3 linked regions of the Halostagnicola kamekurae genome follow. The main gene of each other region encodes a partner of the protein of the gene in region 2 in a complex. Links are inferred from orthologs where the notes say so. Each region holds a gene or a part of one and is shown on either strand. Other genes may lie near its edges. The genes, in order: BM348_RS05795, tuf and rpl12p.

The links.
Region 1: the proteins of tuf (region 2) and BM348_RS05795 are in contact, whole or in part, in a crystal structure (PDB 7CSL), measured with the Pyrococcus horikoshii proteins. The link is inferred for Halostagnicola kamekurae from one-to-one orthologs. Residues at the interface, in WP_010885563.1 of Pyrococcus horikoshii: Val16, Lys20, Ser21, Lys62, Arg65, Glu66, Arg67, Gly68, Val73, Ala74, His75, Ile88, Asp89, Ala90, Pro91, Gly92, His93, Asp95, Phe96, Lys98, Asn99, Gly103, Ala104, Asp227, Val228, Tyr229, Ile231, Val234, Val237, Val239; in WP_010884146.1 of Pyrococcus horikoshii: Phe4, Leu6, Val7, Val9, Arg11, Met13, Pro14, Thr15, Asp16, Pro17, Leu38, Ala39, Lys40, Glu44, Pro45, Ile46, Ala47, Phe48, Gly49, Leu50, Tyr56, Leu58, Arg60, Asp61, Glu62, Glu63, Tyr65, Ser66, Phe67, Asp68.
Region 3: the proteins of tuf (region 2) and rpl12p are in contact, whole or in part, in a crystal structure (PDB 3WY9), measured with the Pyrococcus horikoshii proteins. The link is inferred for Halostagnicola kamekurae from one-to-one orthologs. Residues at the interface, in WP_010885563.1 of Pyrococcus horikoshii: Lys125, Glu126, Phe129, Arg132, Thr133, Lys165, Leu166, Thr169, Lys324, Gln326, Leu359, Ala360, Ile369, Glu372, Ile384, Ile422, Ser423, Gln425; in WP_010886059.1 of Pyrococcus horikoshii: Glu96, Glu97, Leu100, Leu103, Ser104, Ala105, Leu106, Phe107, Gly108.

Annotation. Positions count from the first base shown.
Region 1 is NZ_FOZS01000001.1:1,133,476-1,140,625, reverse strand. What follows is about bases 1,590-4,583. They hold BM348_RS05795 (elongation factor 1-beta), read right to left. Parts: upstream 3,223-4,583; coding sequence 2,956-3,222; downstream 1,590-2,955. Other genes in these bases: BM348_RS05785 (cation:proton antiporter domain-containing protein), read right to left, coding at 3,533-4,583; BM348_RS05790 (HVO_2753 family zinc finger protein), read right to left, coding at 3,231-3,410; BM348_RS05800 (hypothetical protein), read left to right, coding at 2,312-2,743; BM348_RS05805 (50S ribosomal protein L21e), read right to left, coding at 1,893-2,183; BM348_RS05810 (RNA polymerase Rpb4 family protein), read right to left, coding at 1,590-1,896. Also shown: BM348_RS05820 (16S ribosomal RNA methyltransferase A), read right to left, coding at 1-830; BM348_RS05815 (DUF655 domain-containing protein), read right to left, coding at 891-1,478; more of BM348_RS05810, read right to left, coding at 1,540-1,589; more of BM348_RS05785, read right to left, coding at 4,584-5,386; DNA repair protein NreA, read left to right, coding at 5,488-6,843; BM348_RS05775 (class I SAM-dependent methyltransferase), read right to left, coding at 6,887-7,150. UniProt on the Methanocaldococcus jannaschii protein: Promotes the exchange of GDP for GTP in EF-1-alpha/GDP, thus allowing the regeneration of EF-1-alpha/GTP that could then be used to form the ternary complex EF-1-alpha/GTP/AAtRNA.
Region 2 is NZ_FOZS01000001.1:521,154-528,293, forward strand. Bases 1,547-4,530 are described here. They hold tuf (translation elongation factor EF-1 subunit alpha), read left to right. Parts: upstream 1,547-2,396; coding sequence 2,397-3,665; downstream 3,666-4,530. Other genes in these bases: BM348_RS02585 (homoserine dehydrogenase), read left to right, coding at 1,547-2,142; rpsJ (30S ribosomal protein S10), read left to right, coding at 3,671-3,979; BM348_RS02600 (rhomboid family intramembrane serine protease), read left to right, coding at 4,064-4,530. Also shown: BM348_RS02575 (NifU family protein), read left to right, coding at 40-405; BM348_RS02580 (amino acid-binding protein), read left to right, coding at 596-1,195; more of BM348_RS02585, read left to right, coding at 1,195-1,546; more of BM348_RS02600, read left to right, coding at 4,531-4,687; BM348_RS21765 (DUF7563 family protein), read left to right, coding at 5,000-5,290; BM348_RS02615 (cupin domain-containing protein), read right to left, coding at 5,705-6,133. UniProt on the Methanocaldococcus jannaschii protein: GTP hydrolase that promotes the GTP-dependent binding of aminoacyl-tRNA to the A-site of ribosomes during protein biosynthesis.
Region 3 is NZ_FOZS01000001.1:1,375,279-1,382,326, forward strand. The notes cover bases 2,074-4,965. They hold rpl12p (50S ribosomal protein P1), read right to left. Parts: upstream 3,749-4,965; coding sequence 3,398-3,748; downstream 2,074-3,397. Other genes in these bases: BM348_RS07100 (HFX_2341 family transcriptional regulator domain-containing protein), read left to right, coding at 2,074-2,198; BM348_RS07115 (50S ribosomal protein L10), read right to left, coding at 3,763-4,806; BM348_RS07120 (50S ribosomal protein L1), read right to left, coding at 4,808-4,965. Outside these bases: BM348_RS22405 (hypothetical protein), read left to right, coding at 1-792; BM348_RS21220 (hypothetical protein), read right to left, coding at 680-1,141; more of BM348_RS07100, read left to right, coding at 1,434-2,073; more of BM348_RS07120, read right to left, coding at 4,966-5,440; BM348_RS07125 (amphi-Trp domain-containing protein), read right to left, coding at 5,610-5,897; BM348_RS07130 (50S ribosomal protein L11), read right to left, coding at 6,034-6,510; divalent-cation tolerance protein CutA, read right to left, coding at 6,613-6,915; BM348_RS07140 (HEWD family protein), read right to left, coding at 7,006-7,048. UniProt on the Methanocaldococcus jannaschii protein: Forms part of the ribosomal stalk, playing a central role in the interaction of the ribosome with GTP-bound translation factors.

The sequences.
Region 1 (7,150 bases), 610 kb from region 2 along the record:
GTTCGATCGCTCACGTCCGTCGCGAGGTTCGCGAGCGCGGCGAACTCGGCGGGCGTCACGGCGTCGGGGCGCTTTCGAAGCAGGTCCTCGTCGGCCGCGTCGACGACCGCGTCGGGATCCGCGAGCCTCGAGATGTGGCCCGTGTTCCGAACGGCGTTTCGCATCGTCTTCCGGCGCTGCGTGAAAAGCGCCTTGACGAACCGGAGGAAGAACCCTTCGTCGTCGACTTCGTACTCCGGGTCGCGCGGCGCGAGCCGGACGACCGCGCTCTGGACCGCGGGCGGCGGCGAAAACGCCTCTTTCGGGATCGTTTCGACGAGTTCGACGTCCGCGTAGTGCTGGGTCGACACCGACAGTCGGCCGTACTCGGACGCCCCGGGCTCGGCGACCATCCGTTCGGCGAACTCCTGCTGGAACATCAACACGAGCGGCCGGGATTCCGGCAGCAGCCGAAACGTGATCTCACTCGAGACGCCGTAGGGGAGGTTCGAAACGGACGCCGTAAACCCGGGTAACTCGACCTCGAGTGCGTCCCCTTCGACGACCGTCAGTCGTCCGTCCTCGATTTCGTCGGCGAACTCCTCGCGAAGGAACGCGGCCAGCTTCCGGTCGCGCTCGATCACGGTCACCGCGTCGGCGACCGCGAGCAGCCGATCCGTCAGCGCGCCGGTTCCGCCACCGATCTCGAGCACGTGGGACGTATCAGCGTCGATTTCTGTCAGATACGTCGGCAGCCGATCGAGCACGCGGTCGTCGATCAGAAAGTGCTGGTCCCGGTCCGGATCGCCCCGAACGCCGGCTCGAGCGATCAGGCCGTCTGGGTCTCTCATCGCTCGGCGCTTCGAGTTCCCGGCGTGTAAACGCACCGTCTCGGCGTCAGAAAGCGGACGCTACTCCTGATCGCGTTGGCCCACGAACGTCTTGTACTTCAGATCGTCGTCGCGCAACTCCTGAATGATCCGTTCGACGAGGATCTCGTCCGGATCGTGCAACCCGGAGACCCGATCTGCCAGTTCCTCGAAGTCGTCGAACGGCTTGCGCTTTCGTTCGTCGAGGATGCCGTTTCTGAGTTTCTTCCCGATGCCCGGCAGGAGGTTCAACTGGTGGAGCCGTAACGTGATCGGCTGTGCCTCGTTGTAGAAATCGACGAAGCGCTCTTCGTGGTCTGCGACCAAGTCCTGAACGACGTACTCGAGTTCGGACTGTGCACCCGACGACAGGTCGTCATACTCGACCTCGCGCGCCTCGACCACGATGTCCCGCTCTTCGGCGGGTTCGACGACGACCTCGCTTCCGATCGTGAGTCGTTCGTCCTCGTCGAACGCGACCTCGTAGAGGGAGAAGTCCTCGATGTCCATCGCGTACCCCGCTGGCGACTTCGCGTACTGCGGGCGGCCGTCGTCGGAGAGGCCGTGTGCGAGGTAATCAAGCACAACCGTCCGGCGTACGTTCGTCTCGTCGCGCTCGGCTTCGCTCATTAAGGTTCGATACGGTGACGGCGTACTTAAAGAGTCGGCTCGCTATCACACAGTTCCCGAGTCAGGCGTACCGGGCGATGGTGTTGAGAATCTCGTCGAGTTCGTCTCCCGACAGCGAGTAGCGCTGCTGTGCGTAGACCGATCGGAGTTCGTCTCGGTCCTGTGGGAGGAGGTTCGTGATCTTGTAGGCGGTTTCCTCGTCGACTTTCTCGTGGTCCTGGAGATCCTCGACCAGCGCCTGTGCGTCCTCGGGGTCGAGGACGGCGAACCGGTTGACGTGCTCGATCGTCCGCGCGAGCTCGTAGCGAAGCTCTCGGTCCTCCTCGAGCGCGCGTTCGGTCTCGATATCGGCGAGGTGTTCCTTCACGTCCGAGACCGTCAGGAACTCCTCGTCGACGATCTCTTTGAAGATCGTCATTCCTGCGCGCTCATGTGCGCGGCCGAGACGAGCACCGTTTTGTCCTTGCCGCCGTCGTTGATCTGGACTTTGAACGCGCTCCCCTGTTTCCCGACGACGCGTCCAGTCTGCCCGTCGAATCGCGGATGGAAACGTCCGTCAGGAATGCTCGGGTCGATCTTCAGGTGGACTTTCTGTCCGTCGTCGTAGTCCTGAATCGCCCGCTGTGGCGGCGACGTACCGCGGTCCCGAGGATCGTTCGCGAGTTTTCTCCGAGTTCCTTGGCGTGGCCCATTAGATTTCGGCATAGTCGTACGACTGATTTGAGCGGTGACGGTTATAAAACGCACGTCTTCGCGCGACGAGTACCACGCCCGCTCTCTCACCCGACCCGCGAAGCGGAAATCTCATCGGTCCGGGCCCGATAGGACCACTCATGCAAATCGAACTGCGCGTCTGCCAGCACTGTCTCGACGGCGACCACGGCAACGACAAGCGGACCGACGTCATCAACGACATGGTCAACTGCGCCGAACAGATCAAAGAGTACAAGGACATCATCGATCTCGACGCAGTCCACATTCGAAAGGTGCGCGAGGACGAACAGGGGAAACCGACCGCGCTGCCCGTGGTGGCCGCGTCCATCCAGGACAATCAGGTCGCGTTGAACGACCTGCAGCTCGTGACCGAAGGCCAGGACGGCAACATGTTGATCTACATCGATCCGCAGGACGTTCTGACGGTTCTGGCCGGAAACCTAGACGAGATCAGCAAGGCCGTCTCCGAGGACGTCACGGTCGACCTCTCGCCGACCGGCGCGCAGATGGTATCGGAAGCCGACCTCGGCGCTCGAGGGCCGGACAACTGAACGACTCGGATCGAAGCCGCACGAATCACCGGTTCGATCGCCCCGTCGCTTTTCGTGATCGGGAGACGAACACATCACAAAACAGTGACACGAAACCGTCTAAAGGCCGAGAGCAACCGTCGAAGGATAGTCAGCTGTCTCGGGAGCGGGGCGCTCATGGAACGATCCGCCGCTCGAGAAATCGAAGTACCGTTTCGAAATCGACTACCGCGTTAGATTCGACCGACGTTCTCCACGCCGACGCTCTCGACGCCTTCGACGTCGCCGAAGCTCTCCTCGACGGTTTCGGTCCCGCCCGCGCCGTCGGGGACGATGACCGTCGCGTACAGGGCGACGAGACCGAACGCGACCTCCTCGCGTTCGGTGCCGTTGATTTTGGCGCCCTCCGGGAGCGCGCTCTCGAGGCGCTCTTGGAGCGCGTCGAGGTCGATCTCGGGACTGTTCGGCATGACCTTGATTTTGGCGGCTACTTTCCCCATTGTCGTACTTAAGGTCCGGTGAACCCGCAGTCGTCACACTCGTAGAGGTTGCTCTGTTTCCGGCACTTTGCACAGCGGTAAATCTGGTTGCCACATTCGGGGCACTTGAACGCTGCAGCGTTCGTTCCCGAGATGTTGATCCCACAAGAGACACAGGAGCGCGTCTCTCGTCTATCCGTGGAACTCATACCGCTACCTTTCCGCCCGCCGCTTTTAACGGTTGTCTTTCGATACTCGCCCGCGAGTCGGCCGAAACGGGGCCTCTCGAGGCCCGACCGTAGCTGCGTTCACGACTGGCCGACGCCGTCGGTCAATCGTGCGGGTGGAATCGTCGCACCGCGGATCGAACGGCGTCGTCGCGACCGATGAAGGTCACGTGGTCTCCCTCCTCGAGGACGGTGTCCGCGTTCGGAACGTAGGTCTCGCCCTCTCGAGCGAGCACAGCGACGATACAGCCGTCGGGAATCTCGGCGTCCAGTTCGGCGATGGTCGAGCCTGGCAGGTCCGTGGCCGTGACGGTAATCTCCTGTGCGTCGTGGCCCTCGCCGAGTTCGGTCATCCAGTGGGCCAGCGCGGGGCGTTCGATCTCGTTGTCGATCGACCACGCCGTCGCGCTCGAGACGTCGATCGCGCGCACGCCGAGCGTCTCGAAGGCGTCGACGTTCTCGGGGTCGTTGACGCGGGCGACGACGGTTTCGACGTCGAACTTCGTCCGCGCGAGCTGTGAGACCAGCAGGTTCGTATCGTCGTCCGCGGTCGTCGCGACGACGATCTTGGCGTCGTCGATACCCGCATCTCGAAGAGCGGAGTCGTCGGTTCCGTTCCCGGCGGCGGCCGCGAATCCCGCTTCCTGTAACCGGGTAACGACCTCGGGGTCCCGATCGACCAGCACCACGTTTTCGCCTCGTTTCTCCAGTCGCGTGGCGAGGGCCCGACCGATTCGGCCGCCGCCGACGATTATCGTGCGCATTGGAATCACCTGAAAGTACTCCGCGATCTGGCGAGCGAAGCCCGCCTGGATGACGACGGTGATGAAGATCACCAGAAACACCGTTCCCGCGAGCGTCTGGGAGGCCTCGAACTGGCCCGCGGCCTCGAGTTCGAGCGCGAACAGGGTCGCGACCGACGCGGGGACGATCCCGCGGGGGCCGACGAACGAGAGGAAGAGCCGTTCCTCGCGGCTGAACCGACGATCGGTCGTCGAGAACGCGACCAGAATCGGACGGATGAAAAGCGTCACCGCGACGACGACAGCGATGCCGCCGGTGCCGAGTCCGAACAGGGAGTCGAAGTCGATCAGCGCGGCCAGCGAGATGAACACGAACGAGAGCACGATCAGCGTGAGATCGCGGTTGAACTCGAGGACCGACGCCCGGTGTGGGATATCGACGTTCCCGAGGACGATACCGGCGGTCGCGGCGGCGGCGACGCCAGTCTCCGGAAACACTGACTCGGCGAGGCCGAAGGAGACGATCGCGCCCGTCACGGTCACGAGCCGAGCGATCTGCGGCGCGCTTCCGGCCGGTTGGTCGACCGAAACCAGCAGGTAGCGGACGATACCGGCGACGACGATGCCGATGCCGATCCCCGCCGCGAGCCGCTGGAGGAACGCCGGCGGGACCAGCGCGGGCGAGTCCCCGACGACGACGGTCTCGAAGATCACGATCGCGAGGATGGCGGCGGTCACGTCGTTGACGATCCCCTCGGCCTCGAGCGCGGAGGTGACGTGTTCTCTGACGGTAATCACCTCGAGGATCGGCGTGATGACCGTCGGCCCGGTCGCGACGAGCAACGCACCGATCAGAAACGCGAGGCCCCAGGAGGTCCCGAGGAAGTACCTGACCGCGACGCCGGTTCCGAGGAACGTAAGCAGCGCGCCGACCGTCGTCAGCCTGAAGATGGCTCTCGGCGCCAGCGCGAGTTTCTCTCGCCGGAGGTGAAACGCGCCGTCGAAGATGATGATGGCGACGCTGAGTCCGACGATCGCCGAGAGTCCGTTCCCGAACGTCTCCGGGGTCACGAAAGAGAGCCCCTCCGGCCCGGCGAGCACGCCGATGACGATCAGAAACAACACGCTCGGAACCTCCAATCGCTTGGCGAGAACCTGCGCTCCGATGCCGAACGCGAGGATGCCGACGGCGACGAAGAGGATCTCGTCTGCCACTACCGTAGCGGAGCACGAGCGGTGTGTTAAATGGTACCACCGCGTTCGGAGTTCCGATCGCGAACTCAACATTCAAACCCGGTCCGGCCCTACAGCCGGTAATGCGCCTCGACGACTACATCGAGGAGTTAGAGCCCGACGAGGAAGCCGAGCGACGGCGGCTCGCGAAGGAGAAGTCCTACGCGATCACGGACCACCTCGAGGACTTCGAGCGGAACTTCGAACAGTCGCTTTCGGGCGATACGCTCGTCGGGTCGACGGCCCCCTCTATCTTCGTCGGGCGATCCAACTATCCGGACATCCCGATCGGTCTGCTCTCGCCCGTCGGCGACGAAGATCGGGCCGAGGAGTACGTCACCGACGGGGCGTGGTACCAGCAGGGCTACGCCATCGACGACGTCCTCCAGCGCCGAACCGGGCTGTTGAACTCGAGCAAATCCGCCAACGTCGACTCCCCGAGCATCGCGAGTCGGCTCGCGCCGTCGGTCGACGACGTCTGGGACGGCTTCGTCGGCGTCCAGCGCGAGGTGGCGATCTCGGACCGGCCGGTCGACCTCGAGATCGGACTCGACGACACGCCCGATCTCGGCCTCGACGCGGGAACCGACGTGGCGACGCCGCGGGGCCCTCGAGCCAACGCCAGAGACGCGGACTTGCGGGAGAATCCCCACGTTCCGCGAGCAGTGAAAAAGACCTTAGAGGACGACGACTGGCAGGCCCAGGGGGCGATGACCTACCTCTATCGCCGCGGGTTCGACGTCTACGAGATCAACTCGATCCTCTCGGCGGGCGCGCTGGGCGAGACCAAACAGCGCCGACTTGTCCCGACGCGGTGGTCGATCACCGCCGTCGACGACACCGTCGGCCAGTTCGTCCGCGGGCAGATTCGGACGAATCCGAGCATCGACGAGGTACAGGTTTGGGCCAACGAGTACATGGGCAATCGGTACTGGATCGTCCTCGCACCCGGCCGGTGGGAGTTCGAACTCGTCGAGATGAAAGCCCCCGGCAGCATCTGGAACCCCGACCCACACGACGCGGTCTGGATGGCGAGCGCGAGCGAGGGCTACGAGGGCCGAACCGGCTACGTCGAGGAGACCGCGGGCGCGTACTACGCCGCGCGACTCGGCGTGCTCGAGCACCTCGAGTCGATCGGCAGACAGGCCAAGTGTCTCGTGTTGCGCGAGGTCAGCGACGACTACTGGGCGCCCGTCGGCGTCTGGCAGGTCCGCGAGAGCGTCAGGAACGCCTTCGAGGGCGCGCCCGGCAGCGCCGACGCGAACGGCCCCGGCGGCCGCGAATCGATCGCCGGCGAGTACGGCGAGGCCGAAACGTTCCACGACGCGGTCGCACACGTCGCACAGCAACTGCCCGTCTCCTACCAGCGACTCCGCAGGAAATCCGAACTCGCCGCCGGGTTGCAGTCCAGTCTCGACGCCTTCTCGAGCGGGACGTAGCGCCCGAAGCACAACGCGATAATCAGTCTGCAGCCTCGAGTGACTACTCTTCGAGCGCGACTGCGGCGAACCGAAGCCGCCGATAGTCTGCGACCCAAGAGCCGTCCTGAAACAGCGTCGGCCTGAGTTCGTCTTCGACCGCGGCGACGATTGCATCCCGTTCGTCGGCTGGAACCGATTCGAAAAACGAATCGCCGAACATCGTGAGCCAGTCTTCGAGGCCCTCCTCGCCGTTCTCGAGTTCCGTCGGTCGGTCGAACAACCTCGCCGAGCGAACCTCGAAACCGTGTGTCTCGAGTCGCGGCGC
Region 2 (7,140 bases):
AGCGGAACGTATTCTTTCCTCGAGACGCTAGATGCGCCAATGAGTGACTCCCAGACGGAACAGCCGCTCCGCGAGCGCGTCGAACGGTGGCTCGCACGCGAGATGCCGATCATCCAGATGCACGGCGGTACCAGCGCGGTTCGGACCGCGGACCCGGACACCGGCGAGGTCGTCATCGAACTCGGCGGGGGCTGTAGCGGCTGCTCGGTGAGCGATATCACGACGGGCAACATCGAGGCCGAACTCCTCACGTGGGACGAGATCGAGGACATCACCGTCCGCGTCCCCGACGCTCGAGACCAGCTCGGCGGTCCCGATCAGGCCGAATCGATCATGGGAATCGACCGGACCGAAGGCGGCCGGGGCGACTGGGGATCGTCGAACCCCGGAAAAGACCATCTGTAGCCGCCCGTGTTCGGCTTATCTGGATCGTCCGTACTCGGCACTTCTGTAGTCTCCCGTATTCGGCGTTCGATCGCGTGTGGTAGCCGTTGGCGGGGGCGGACAGTTTTGGGAACGACTATACGTTTTTACCCGCCCATTACTCAGATAGTGACTATGACGACGTGTAGACGCCTGCGGGGAGGTGTCGACCATGGGTGATTCGCCCACCCCCGACGGCGCAGGACCCGGATCCAGCACAGTAGACGAAACGCAGTCCAGCGAGCCCAGCTCCGACGGCGGGCTTCGCGCGTACACCGTCCGCCTCGAGCTCGTCGACGAGCCCGGCGAGTTGCTCCGCGCGCTCGCGCCGATCTCCGAAAACGGCGGCAACCTCCTGAGTATTCACCACGAGCGCGGGAACATAACCCCGCGCGGACACATTCCCGTCGAAGTCGACCTCGAGTGTCCGCCGGACCGGTTCGCTGACATCGTCGAATCCCTCCGCGAGGGCGGCGTCAACGTCATCCAGGCCGGAGCGGAACGGTACGGCGGCGAGGTGTCGGTCGTCCTCGTCGGCCACGTCGTCGATACCGACCTCTCCGAGACGCTCTCTGCAATCGAAACCGAAGCGAACGCCGTCGTTCTCGACCTCTCGCTGGCCGCCCCGGACGGAACGAAGGGGATCGCCAGCGCGCGCCTTCGACTCGCTATCGACACCGGCCGCGCCGAGGAGGTACTCGCGTCGATCCGATCGATCGGCGCGGAGAAGGATCTCACCGTCGTCGAACCGCTCCCCGGAGGTGAGGCCTGATGCGACTCGCCGTGTTGGGTGCCGGCTCCGTCGGCACCTCCGTCGTGAACCTCGCGAGCGAGTACGGCCACGAGGTCGTCGCGCTCGCCGACTCGAGCTCCGCGACCGTCGACCCGACGGGTATCGATATTGAGGCCGTCCTCGAGCGCAAGGCGGGCGACGACCCCGTCGGCGACCGCGAGCCGGACGCCGCGTTCGACGCCGACTACGACGTGCTCGTCGAAGCGACCCCGACGACCCTCGGTGACGCGGAACCCGGTTTCACGCACGCGAAACGTGCGCTTGAGGCCGACCGACACGTCGTCCTCGCGAACAAGGGTCCGGTCGCCGAACGCTACGAAGAGATTCAGGCCCTCGCCGCGGACAGTGCGGGATCGATCCGGTTCGAGGCGACCGTCGGCGGCGCGATTCCGGTCCTCTCGACGATCGAGGATTGCACCCCCAACGCGGTCTCCGCCGTCCGCGGCGTCCTCAACGGCACCGCGAACTTCATCCTCACGCGGATGGCCGCCGAGGGGCTCGACTACGAACACGTCCTGACCGAGGCCCAGGATCTGGGCGTCGCCGAAGCCGACCCGACCTTCGACGTCGACGGCACCGACGCGGCGCTCAAGTTCGTCATCCTCGCGAACGTCCTGAACGACGGCGGCTTCTCGCTCGAGGACGCCGACGTCGACGGAATCCAGAACATCCCCGGCAGCGCGCTGGAACTCGCCGCGGAGGACGGCCGAACCATCCGGCTGATCGGTGAAGCTTCCCGTGAGAGCGTCCGCGTCGGGCCGCGGCTCGTGCCCGAACACGGCGCGCTCGCCGTGACCGGCACGCAGAACATCGTCGAGATCGAGACGCGCCACGCGGGTTCGCTCGCCTCGAGCGGTCGCGGCGCGGGTGGCCCAGAGACGGCGACGGCCGTGCTTTCGGACGTCGGTCGACTCCCCGAACTATAGCCGGGTCGCCGTTTCCGCGGTCTTCGGAACCGCGGTTCTTCGGTTCGGTTCGGTTCGTTTTCGGCGTGTGTTCAGATCGTCAAGCGACGGCGTTGTCGCCGACGGTTCGGCGTCCGTTCGCCACCGCCGTCTTCGTGTGAACGTAGCGCAAACCGACAGACGGAACGGGGGTGGTTCGAATACGCTTTCGAAATGGTTTTAACCGCTACTGCCAAAAGAGACCGATATAAGCGCCTTGCGCGTGAGCTACAACAATGAGCGAAGACAAACCGCACCAGAACTTGGCCATCATCGGCCACGTTGACCACGGGAAGAGCACGCTCGTGGGACGACTCCTCTACGAGACGGGGAGCGTACCCGAGCACGTCATCGAACAGCACCGCGAAGAAGCCGAAGAGAAGGGCAAGGGCGGATTCGAGTTCGCCTACGTCATGGACAACCTCGCCGAAGAGCGAGAGCGTGGTGTCACCATCGACATCGCCCACCAGGAGTTCGACACCGATCAGTACTACTTCACGATCGTCGATACGCCTGGCCACCGGGACTTCGTCAAGAACATGATCACCGGCGCGTCCCAGGCGGACCACGCGGTCCTCGTCGTCGCGGCAGACGACGGCGTCGCTCCGCAGACCCAGGAGCACGTCTTCCTCTCGCGGACGCTCGGTATCGAGAAACTGATCGTCGGCGTCAACAAGATGGACATCGTCGACTACTCCGAAGACGACTACAACGACGTGGTCGAGGAAGTCAACAAACTCCTCGATCAGGTCAACTTCGAAGTCGACGACAACTCGTTCATCCCGATCTCGGCCTTCGAGGGCGACAACATCGCCGAGACCTCGGACAACACGCCGTGGTACGACGGCCGTTCGCTCCTCGAGACGCTCAACGACCTGCCGGAGTCCGAGCCGCCGACGGACGCGCCGCTTCGACTCCCGATTCAGGACGTTTACACCATCTCCGGTATCGGTACCGTCCCAGTCGGACGTATCGAGACGGGTGTCATGAACGTCGGCGACAACGTCTCCTTCCAGCCCAGCGACGTGGGCGGCGAAGTCAAGACGATCGAGATGCACCACGAAGAGGTGCCAAAAGCCGAGCCCGGTGACAACGTCGGATTCAACGTCCGCGGCATCGGCAAGGACGACATCCGCCGCGGTGACGTCTGTGGCCCGGCCGACGACCCACCGAGCGTCGCCGAGACGTTCCAGGCGCAGGTCGTCGTCATGCAACACCCCTCCGTCATTACGGCGGGATACACCCCGGTCTTCCACGCACACACCGCACAGGTCGCGTGTACGATCGAGTCCATCGACAAGAAAATCGACTCGTCCTCCGGCGAGGTCGCCGACGAAGACCCCGACTTCATCCAGTCGGGCGATGCCGCGATCGTGACGATCCGGCCACAGAAGCCACTCAGCATCGAGCCATCGAGCGAGATTCCAGAGCTCGGAAGCTTCGCCATCCGCGACATGGGCCAGACCATCGCGGCAGGAAAGGTTCTCGAGGTCGACGAGAAGTAACATAGATGCAACAGGCACGCGTTCGACTCGCGGGCACGAGTCCAGAAGACCTAGACGACATCTGTGACGACGTCCGCGAGATTGCGAACAACACCGGCGTCAACCTCAGTGGACCGATTCCACTGCCGACGAAGACCCTCGAGATCCCGACCCGAAAGTCCCCCGACGGCGAGGGGACCGCGACGTGGGAGCACTGGGAGATGCGCGTCCACAAGCGCCTGATCGATCTGGACGCCGACGAACGCGCACTCCGTCAGCTCATGCGCATTCAGGTGCCAAACGACGTTTCGATCGAGATCGTCCTCGAAGACTAACTCGGAATCGATTCGGGACGCGTTTTTCACCGCCGTCGCACGTTCGGAGTGCACACTTTTGTATTTCGCTGCCGGAGTACACGTATGTCGACTCGCTCGGGAACCGAGAGTCCGATCCTCGAGTTACTCGTCGTCTTCGTGCTCGTGTTCGTCGTGCAGTTTTTGACCTCGATTCTCGGCCTAATGGGCGGCCTGTTCGTTCTCGCCGCGCCGCTGTCGAATGACCCGTGGACGATCGTCACCAGCGTCTACGCCCACGACGGCGTCGGCCACCTGCTCTCGAACTCGATCGCGCTCGTCCTGTTCGGCTGGCCGGTCGCTCGAGCGACGAGTCGCCTGCGATTTCACGCCTTCTTCTTGCTCACGGGCGCCATCGCCGGCGTCTCACAGGTTCTGGTCCTGTCGGGCTTGGGCTCGGGCGGGGCAACTCCGGGCGTACTTGGGGCGAGCGGTGCCGTGTTCGCTCTGCTTGGCTATCTCCTGGCCGGCAACCGGCTCTCGAGCGGCGTCGCATCGGTGATCGACGTTCCCGACTGGGTGACCTACGCCGTCTTCTTCGTGGTCGCCGTCGTCGTCACGCTCACGACGTTCGCACCGGGCGTCGCACTGGTCGCACACTTCACCGGGCTCTTGCTCGGGTTGCTCGCGGGGCGCGCTCGAGTCCTGCACGTCGAATCGTCGACCCAGCGCGATCGACCGTCGCTGTAGCCGCGGGCTCGAGCGTCCTCGAAACACAAGCCTCAAATAGAAACCGGAGTTAGGTGTGTTCGAGGGCTCGTAGATCAGTGGTAGATCGCTTCCTTCGCAAGGAAGAGGCCCTGGGTTCAAATCCCAGCGAGTCCATCGGATTGTTGTCACGTTTCGAATTGTTCCGATAGTCGCTACCTTAGCGGCTAAGTCAGAATTATGCACTTGCCCTTCGAGTGTAGAAACCCCCCTTCAGAATCGAGTGATTGACGGGACGGGATTCACCCCCGCGCCGTTTGGCGATTTCACCGAAGGAAATTCGGGGTGTTCGGCGTGACGGTCGCACCATGGCCGTCTGTTAACGAATCGACCTGTCAGAATTGCGGATCACACGTGACGGATCGGTTCGGCCGGGTGTTCGGCGACGAGAACGACCGAGCCCATCGCTGTGGAAACTGCGATTCTTACCGACGACTGAGCCGGGGGTCCGCCGCCGGTCTCGAGGTTCGGGTTCCCGATTGCGAAAACGGAGGTCGATTCGAGGTGATGACGATCACAATATTTGGACCGACGGCGGCACATCCTCGAACGTTACCGATCATTTGGCGGCTCGGCATCATCTGAGAGAAAGATGCTGTCTTGGTCTGGATCGAAGTAGACTTCCAGCGCCCGTAGAGCGCCTGCGTAGGCGGAAACCATTACAAATATGAAACCAATTAAGATTAAAAGGGCAACTCCGAATATCCTTCTAATTTAGAAACTCCTCTCAATTAACAAATAAATTTCGGTACATTCGTACAGCTACTGGTCGATTTAGGGGTGATCGGGATGTCTGAGCAAGCCTCGCTATTCGACTTCGAGCGCGACGACCTCACCAACGAGCAGCGCCAGGAGATCGCCGAGACACTCAGCACTCGAGTCGTCAGCTTCGAAGCCGAGCAATCGGTGACCATCGATCGAGATTAGTAGTGTTGGTAATACGATTTCTTTATCTATGGATGGCCGTGAAAATCACGGTAAGTATAGAATCTGTTTCGATCACTCGTAGGAATGGCCGTCGCTAATTGGCGGTGCCCCCATACCGATTACGACGACTGGATCCTCACTTTCGGCTGGGTTAAAGGCGCGATGTGCGCTCTCAGGCTCTGCGATGAAGAATTGTCCCTGTTTGGCGGCGTACTCTTTGTCAGGAGTTTCTACGTGCAGTCGGCCGCTGACGACATAGAACGCTTCCTCTTGGCGGTCGTGGTAGTGGAGGCCGCTCAATGGGATCTCCTCGTCCGGTTGTACACGATACAGTCTTAGTCCCATCTCGTTCATACCTGCGGCCTCACTGACGTAGTGCATCTCTGACGGTCTATCCGGAACAGGGTCTAAGTCGTCTGGATCAATTACATGGTATCCCATGTGTCCCACTATGTAGGTGTTGTTAAATAATTCAATGAGATTATACTGTTCAGTACGCACACGTAGTTACCGAATCGCACTTTTCAGTTACACACTCCAAACTGGATGAAAAAACCGCGCTACTATCTACTGTCAGAACACGTCTTCGATCGAGATTTTTGTCTGCTTGGTGTCGCGGTGATCGCCGCCGCCGTGCCAGCGCAACGTGGGAAGCCTGGATGCAGAAATCGACGTCGTTTTCAGAATCTACGTTCCCCGGCCGCGCTTTCGATAGACAGCGAAGCCGTACCTCCCGCCGTTCCGCTGTAACTTGCCGTGATATCGCTTGTAGACCTTAAAATTCCCCGACTGCCCGTCAGCGTGTTTGTATTTCGTGGCCTTGAACTCCCACGGGACGCCGTTCTTGAGACCGTCGTACCAGCTCGTATCGATCCGATTGCCGTTCTCGTCGACGAGATCGACGCGATACTTTTCCGCCAGGTAGTATTCGCACGCGGTTCCGTACTTGTTGGCCTTGTGCGACGGCATTTCAAGCGATCCCCACAACGCGCGCGCCGCGATTTTTTCGAAATCGCCTCCCAAAAACTTACATTTTTTGGGTATTCGTACGCGCCTTGAGCGCCGAGATATATAAACCCCGCTGGCACAGAGCCGCTACGCCCACGGTCCGCTTCGCTCCCGACAGGGAGCAAGCGCGGTGGGCTTTGGGCTTGACAGTCACTAAAGGGGGGTCGGTTGCGCTTTACAGCTTCACAACCCGACGCTCTCATGCGATCACCTGTTCTACGGTGTCAACCCATTCGCGCTTCTCGCCACCCTCATCGATCTCTTTCCACCAGTTTGAGACGGTAGCGTGACTATACGGCACGAATTCGGCGGTTTCGCGGGCCGACATTCCCTGTTCCCGACATGCTTCCATCGTCCATGCAGCGACCGTTTTCACGTCCTCCTCGGCGATTGCAGGACCATCTTTCTCGTCACCGGACGGTGCCCGCCAGGACCAGTCGGCTTCGTCGTTCGTGTGCGGTTCGAAATCCGCCGGAGGAATCCCTTTCAGTGGTCGCGGA
Region 3 (7,048 bases), 850 kb from region 2 along the record:
GACCAAGGCGTTAGCCATTGGCACATTGTCATGTGGATTGACGGCAATCCCTCACCCGACACTTTTGCACCTGCTGTCGAGTCATTCATCAACAATTGTGATATAGCGAGCCAAGAACAACACCCGCTCGAGGATGCCGTCAAGGTCAACACTATCCCATCGCAGGATTTGAAGCCCATCGGCAAGACCGACCGGGAGCGAGGGACAGTCTCAAAGCTCTCCCGTTACGTCGCTACGCAAATTCCGCATGTCTCTGGGGTTGACGATATGTCTGAAGCCGAAGCCATGCAGGGAGCGATTGAGTGGGCCGCTTCATCTCGAGGCTTCCGCACCTCTTCAGGAATCCAACTAACCAATGTTGAAGACAGGAACACTTGTCGAAGCACAAAAAAGTCAAAAAGAACCATTGTTGAGAAACCCTCGGAGGAACCCCACAACGAGAAAAGCAAGAGCAATCCATGCCATGAGGTATTCGAGATTGGAAGCCAAGTTCAGGAGAGTCCAAGACAGCTTCCACGAGTGGAACACCGAATCCATAACTTGACCCCACTGCCCACTTGTTCGTGGCCGAAGTGTCATAAAAGTTATAGACATTATCTGTTCCAAAGCCCTGAAAAGAACTGCTACAAATGGGGCGGTAAGAATAGCCACCAAAGCTTCCCGCCCCCTCATGTTCAGCTTAGGCGGGGTAAAGTCTCCATGCCCAGTTCACTGGAACGGTCCCATCCGCGATTTGATTTCGGACGAACCGGCGAAGACTTTTCAGTGTCTTCTTCGAGCGTGCCTCGCTAAGTCGTTCAGGAGCATACTTCTTGACTGCCCAGAGTAGCCCCTTTCGGCTCGTTAGAACCTCTAAATCGCTATCGTCGTCATTTCGCTCGAAGACATAACCGATAACTGGAGTATTTCGGTCTCCGTCGATTCTGTCTTCTTCCATAGCGTCCATAGCGAGCGAATAGGCGTAACTGTGGCTGATGTCGAGTTCATCAGCGATGTCCGACACAGACACCTTTCCTGATTTATTTACGAACTCTACGAGCTGGTCGATTTGGTCTTGACGTGATGCCATATCTTGTGACATATTTGCCAGCCCGATTTTTTGGGTAAAGCTTACATTGCTCCTGCTACCAGTCTGTGTCACAACCACACCGACAGGCAACAGTCCCAAGTCGGGCTGAAAGGTTCGGTTCAACCTCATTGGCTCGCTCGCAACTTTGGCAGGTGGAGAACGAGCCTCAGTCGGTCGGTGCATGGTATCCAACATATTTCTTCAGGGTCCAACCCGCATTAGTGCGGTCTCTTCTGATTCCCAATAGGTGATGGCCGTTAAAAAGACTTTTGTGGAGGTAGTTATGCCATCAGAGATTACTCGATTGTTCTTGATAGTACGGAATCACCCATACTATAAGTGGTTTCGCGACTCCGGTATAAGTATGCAACAGTCAGAATTTGATTTCAAGGTAGAGAATCGAGTCCATATCATGCCAATCGGGTTTGAGTTTGACCGGGCGCACCTCCCTGCTAAGGAATTGAAAGCTGATACAGTCATCCTGCTAATGCATGAGTCCGACGATGATGATGAAGAAGACCGAATAAAGGAAATTCAAGATAAGCTGGATGAATATGGAATAGACTCCGAGAAGGATAAATGTAGGCTTTTCAATATGTATGATGCTCTCGGCATGATTGCCGAGAAGATTAACGAGTTCAGTTCGGAAGATGTGTACGTGAATCTATCAACGGGTGGAAAAGTGACCGCGATTGCAGGGATGATTGCCTGTATGGTTGCTGATGCAACTCCTTATTATGTTCAAGCGAAAGATTATGGCCCAACACCGCCCGAAGGAGTCGCTGAAATAACAAAGCTACCACGCTATCCAATTGATTCGCCAGATTATCAAGAAATTGCAGTTCTAAATTTCATCAAGGAAAGAACGTCAGAGGACTCAGCCCCAACAAAGGGAGAACTAATTGAATTTGGGGAGGAGATAGGTCTACCGTTCATTGCAGACCATGATGTAGAACAGAAAGGAAAATACCGGCTCTTAGACAACCACGTAATAAACCCCTTGGAAGATGATGGGTATGTTACCACAGAAAAGAAAGGTCGTGAGAAAATCGTGAAACTCACTTCCGATGGACAGAACACCCTCCATGCATTTCGGTATCTTATCGAGGATGAATATACTGTGGAGTAGTTAATTCCATCCAAATAAAGTTGATATATACCGGAAATTTGGACGTGTGTCTGTTAAAAATCTGGACTACCCAATTCGGTTCGAAATTCGTTCCGTTGTTCAAAATATATAAAAAATCACTCTACTAACACGGTTATATGATGCACCAACTATTAGTGGTTAGAAGTAATTCTACGTAATACGAAGTAATACTGAGTGGACACAAAGATCGAGTTTGCCGTGTCGACGCCGCTCGTCGCGACGATGTACCCCCGATTCCCCGATTCGCCTGGAACGAAGACGAGGACGGCGACCGCAGCGATAGCCGCCGAGATACCCGGAACGTACCCGACGACGGCGCCCGCGAACGAACCCGCAAGCGCCGTTATCCCGACCAGCCGACGCGGCATCCGAATCGCTTCGTCGCGCTGGGGCGGGACGCCGCCGCCGCGAATCGCTTCGATCAGTACGGGTGCGCCGAACAGTCCGGCGAAAAGCGGCGCGAGCATCCCGCCGGCCTCGAGGGGCGCGTCGGGGGTGAGATCGAGCGTCGCCGCGCCGAGTGCCGTCGCCAGACCGAACGAGAGGGCGGCCCCCGCACATCGCTTCCAGGTGCGCTCCGAGGCGATCAGTGCGACGACGACCATCGCGAGCACGATCGAGAGGTTCGCGCTGATCGTCGGATAGACGGCAGTGACGCCCCAGGTGATCGGGAGCGCGAGCGGGACCGCCGCGAGAACTGCGAGCAGACTCCCGAGCGCGGAGAGGCGGATCGCCTCGTACCCGCGGCCCTCGAGCACCATTCGGTGTGCGGGCAGCGCGGTGACCGCCATCTCGGCGTCCGGCACTCCGAGCGCCATCGCCGGAACGGCGTTGACGAACGTGTGGACGACGCCAGCCGCGAGCATCGCACAGCCGACGAAAAGCGGCCGCCCGGGAACCGAGGGCGCGACGCCCGCCAGCAACAGCGCGAAGTTGTTCGCGTGCAGTCCCGGGATCAGCCCGCTACAGCTACCGAGGGCCGCACCCGCGAGTACCCACGCGACGAGCTGGGCCGACAGCGCGGGATCGACCAGCGACTCGAGAACGGGGACGGCCATGCCGGGTCTGGCCGCGGGATCAGTTATTAACTCTCGGGCGTCGATCGGTGGCTTCGCTCCCCGCTGGCAGAGCTACGCCCGTATCGTCGAAAGAAAGGGTCGAAATCGTCTCGAGGCGAGTTATCCGAAGAGTTCGCCGAGACCTTCGCCGCCGTCGCCTTCGTCTTCGTCGTCTTCGTCCTCGTCGCCTCCTGCATCGGCGTCGTCGGCTTCGTCGGCTTCGTCGTCTCCACCCTCGTCAGCGCCACCTTCCGCTGCGGCCGCGCCGCCCGCTGCGCCGCCCGCGGCGGGAACTGCTGCGGCCTCGTCGACGGCCTCGTCGATGTCGACGTCCTCGAGCGCGGCGACGAGCGCCTTGACTCGAGACTCTTCGACGTCGACGCCGGCCGCGTCGAGTACGTCCGTCAGGTTGTCTTCGTTGATCTCTTCGTCCGCTTCGTTCAGGATGAGTGCAGCGTATACGTATTCCATTGTTGTAACCTCAATTAACCGAACATTTCGCCGAGCCCTTCGCCGCCACCGGAATCATCGTCTTCGTCGTCTTCGTCGTCGACGTCGGTGTCAGCGTCGGCCTCGTCGTCTTGGTCGTCAGCCGATTCGTCTTCGTCGTCGGGTTCCGCCTGCGTGGCAGTCGGCGCCTCGACGCCCTGGAGTTCCTCCGGCAGCGCCTCCTCGTCCTCGATCTGGGCGGCGAGCGCACGAAGCTGTGCGTCCGCCTTGCTCACGAGGTCGTCGGCGAGGTCGGGGGACTCGATCGCCGCCTGCAGGCCGAGGCTCTTGGCCTCGCCCGTCGCCTTCGCGATGAGCGTCGGCGCGGTCGCGTCGGTCGGGAACGTCGCGTTGATCGCGAGGTTCCGTGCGCGGGCCGCGGCCGTCGCCACGTCGCTCTCGTAGGCGTCGACGTCGATGTCGAGGTCTTCGGGGTCGAACTGCACGCCCTCGGCGACGACCGAGCGGAGGTCGAGTCCGACCTCCTTCGGTTCGATGCCGAGTTCGTTGAGCACGTTCGAGAGGTCGGCCGACACCTCTTCGCCGGCCTCGAGGACCGTCGAGTCCTCCATGACCTGAATCGAACCGTCCTCGATGCGCGCGTTCGCGCCGATGCTCTGGAGTTCGCCGACGAACGGACCGGGATCGACGCCGGTGTCACCCTCCGGGATGACGATGTCGTTCGGGGCGACCTCGCCCTCGTTGATCGGGGCGGGCGTCTTCGAGGCCTCGAGTTCCTTGTAGAGTGCGAACGGGTTGCTGTCCGTCGCGACCAGCCCGACCTGTCCCTCGATGTGAGGGACGAGTTCGTCGAGCCCGGCTTCCTCGAGCGCGTGCGTCTGGAGCGTGTTTCGGCTGACGCGGACCACGGCGGTGCCGTGGAGGCCGCGGCGCATGTCCTGGAGCTGTTTGCTCGGAATGCCGGCGATGCCGACCACGCCGATGCTCTCGTAGTTCTCGATGAGCTCCGAGAGTTCGGCGACCTCCTGTTCTTTCCACTGCGGCAGGTTCTCAGTTTTGCGCTCGGCTTCTGCGCTCATCTCAGGCCACCTCCACGGACGGGCCCATCGTCGTCTTCAGGAAGACCGAATCGATGTTCTGTGGACCCTTCTCGAGGTCGGCGTGGAGTCGGCGAAGGATAACGTCGACGTTGTCGGCGATGTCCTCCGCGCTCATGTCTTCGGCACCGACGCGCGTGTGGAACGTGCGCCGATCCCGCGAGCGGATCTGAACCGTGTTCTTGAGTCTGTTGACGGTCTCGACGACGTCCTGGTCGTGCGAGAGCGGGTCCGGCATCTTCCCTCGCGGACCGAGAATGGTCCCGAGGTGCCGGGCGATATCTTGCATCATCTCCTCTTCGGCGATGAAGAAGTCCGTCTCGTCTGCGAGGTCTTTGGCCTCGTCGTCGTCCAGATCGGCCACGTCGTCGCCCGAGAGAACGTCGTCCGCGACCTCTTCGGCGCGGACTGCGGTTTCTCCCTCGGCGATGACGATAATTTGGGTTTCCTGGCCGGTTCCGGACGGCAAGACGACGGACTCGTCGACACGATTCGACGGTTCGTCTAAATCTAGGTCGCGCAAGTTGACTGCGAGGTCGACCGTCTCGGTGAAGTTCCGATCCGGCGCGTCCTCGAGCGCTCGAGCGACTGCTGTTTCGATATCCGAATTTGCCATCGTTCACCTCCGTAGTACGCAGGGATGCTCCTACGGGTCAGTGAAACAGGCGAAGCCTGTCTCCTTTGAGAGAAATCCCATGACGAACTTAAAACCGTCGAACCGCGCGCTCGCGGACGACAACGCCATGCGAGGGACTAACGGGGTCGTGAAAATCGCGCCCGTTCGGTTACTCTTCGACGACGTCGAGTTCGGGGAGCGGATCCTCTTCGTCGGTGCGCATCCACTCGAGCTCGAACTCGATGCTTCGCTCGACGCCGTCGTCCTCGGGTTCGTCCTCGAGTTCGAGTTCGAACTCGAGCGACTCGGGCGGTGCGAGGGCGACCGTTTCGTCGCCTATTTCGAGGTCGAATCCCTCTGTGGAACGCAGGTTCTCCGCGAACGTCTCGAAGTGGGTCGCGATTTCTTCGCGTGAGAGCGTGCTTTCGTACTCGAGTTCTGTCTCATCGTCGGACATAGACGTGGCTTTCGGGCCCAGAAAAATAACGCTACCCCCGGTCCGTGCCGGTTGCTGGAAGTGCGATCTATTACCGAACGATGTGTCTCGAGAAACGAACAACGAAAACCGCGAGCTCGACCGGGGAGCTCTCGAGTTACTCGACGAGGACGTCGTCGTACTCGCCGTCGTCGACCTTCGCCTTGAACTCGCGGGCGTCCTCACCCTCGATGGTGACGCCCATCGAAGCGCAGGTGCCGACGACCTCTTTGGCGGCGTTTTTCGTGTCGTAGGCGAGCAGGTCCGGATGTTTCTGCTCGGCGATCGTTTTGACCTGTTCGACCGAGATGTCGGCGACGAAATCCGTTTGTGGTTCGCCGCTTCCCGTCTCGAAGCCGGCCTCGTCTTTGACGAGCGCCGCCGTCGGCGGGACGCCGACGTCGATCGAGTAGGAGCCGTCTTCGTCGTACTCGACGGTGACGGGTACTTCGGTGCCGTCGAACGCTTCGGTCTGTTCGTTGATGTCGTTGACGACCGACTGCACGTCGACGGGCGTCGGTCCGAGCTCGGGACCGAGCGGTGGGCCAGGGTTGGCCTGGCCACCCGGAACGAGCACTTCGATGGTTCCAGCCATACCCGAATGAATCCTCGCTCGAGTTTTAAGGGTTGCTTTTTCGGGCAGTCCGATCCTGTGACAGTCTGACAGGGAGAAAGACCGGCGGCCCGACGACCGTCGTCAATCGACGTTCTCGGCCCGCCAGGTCGCGAACGACTCGAGCACGTTATCCTCGTCGAAGCGCTCGATGCAGGGTACCTCGTGAGGGTGAACGTCCTGAACGCGTGAAACGAGGTCGTCGTAAGCCTCGTCGGTCGTCTTCGCGAGCAGGATGGCTTCCGCCTCTCGTTGAATCTCACCGTCCCAGCGGTAGATCGACTCCGACGGGAGTCGATTCACGCAGGCGGCGAGGCGCTCCTCGAGCAGGGTTTCGGCGATCTCCGCGGCCGCGTCCGGCGGCGATGTGAGATAGACTGTCGGCACGGATCGAGAGACGGCTCAGCGGCGGAAAAACGTCGCGGCTCGAGAAGAAAGTCTCCGGCGACGCACCTGCCCTCCCGGCGTTGCAACGGGTTAGTTCCCCTGGATCGGATTGAACGCGCCGTTTATGTCCCAC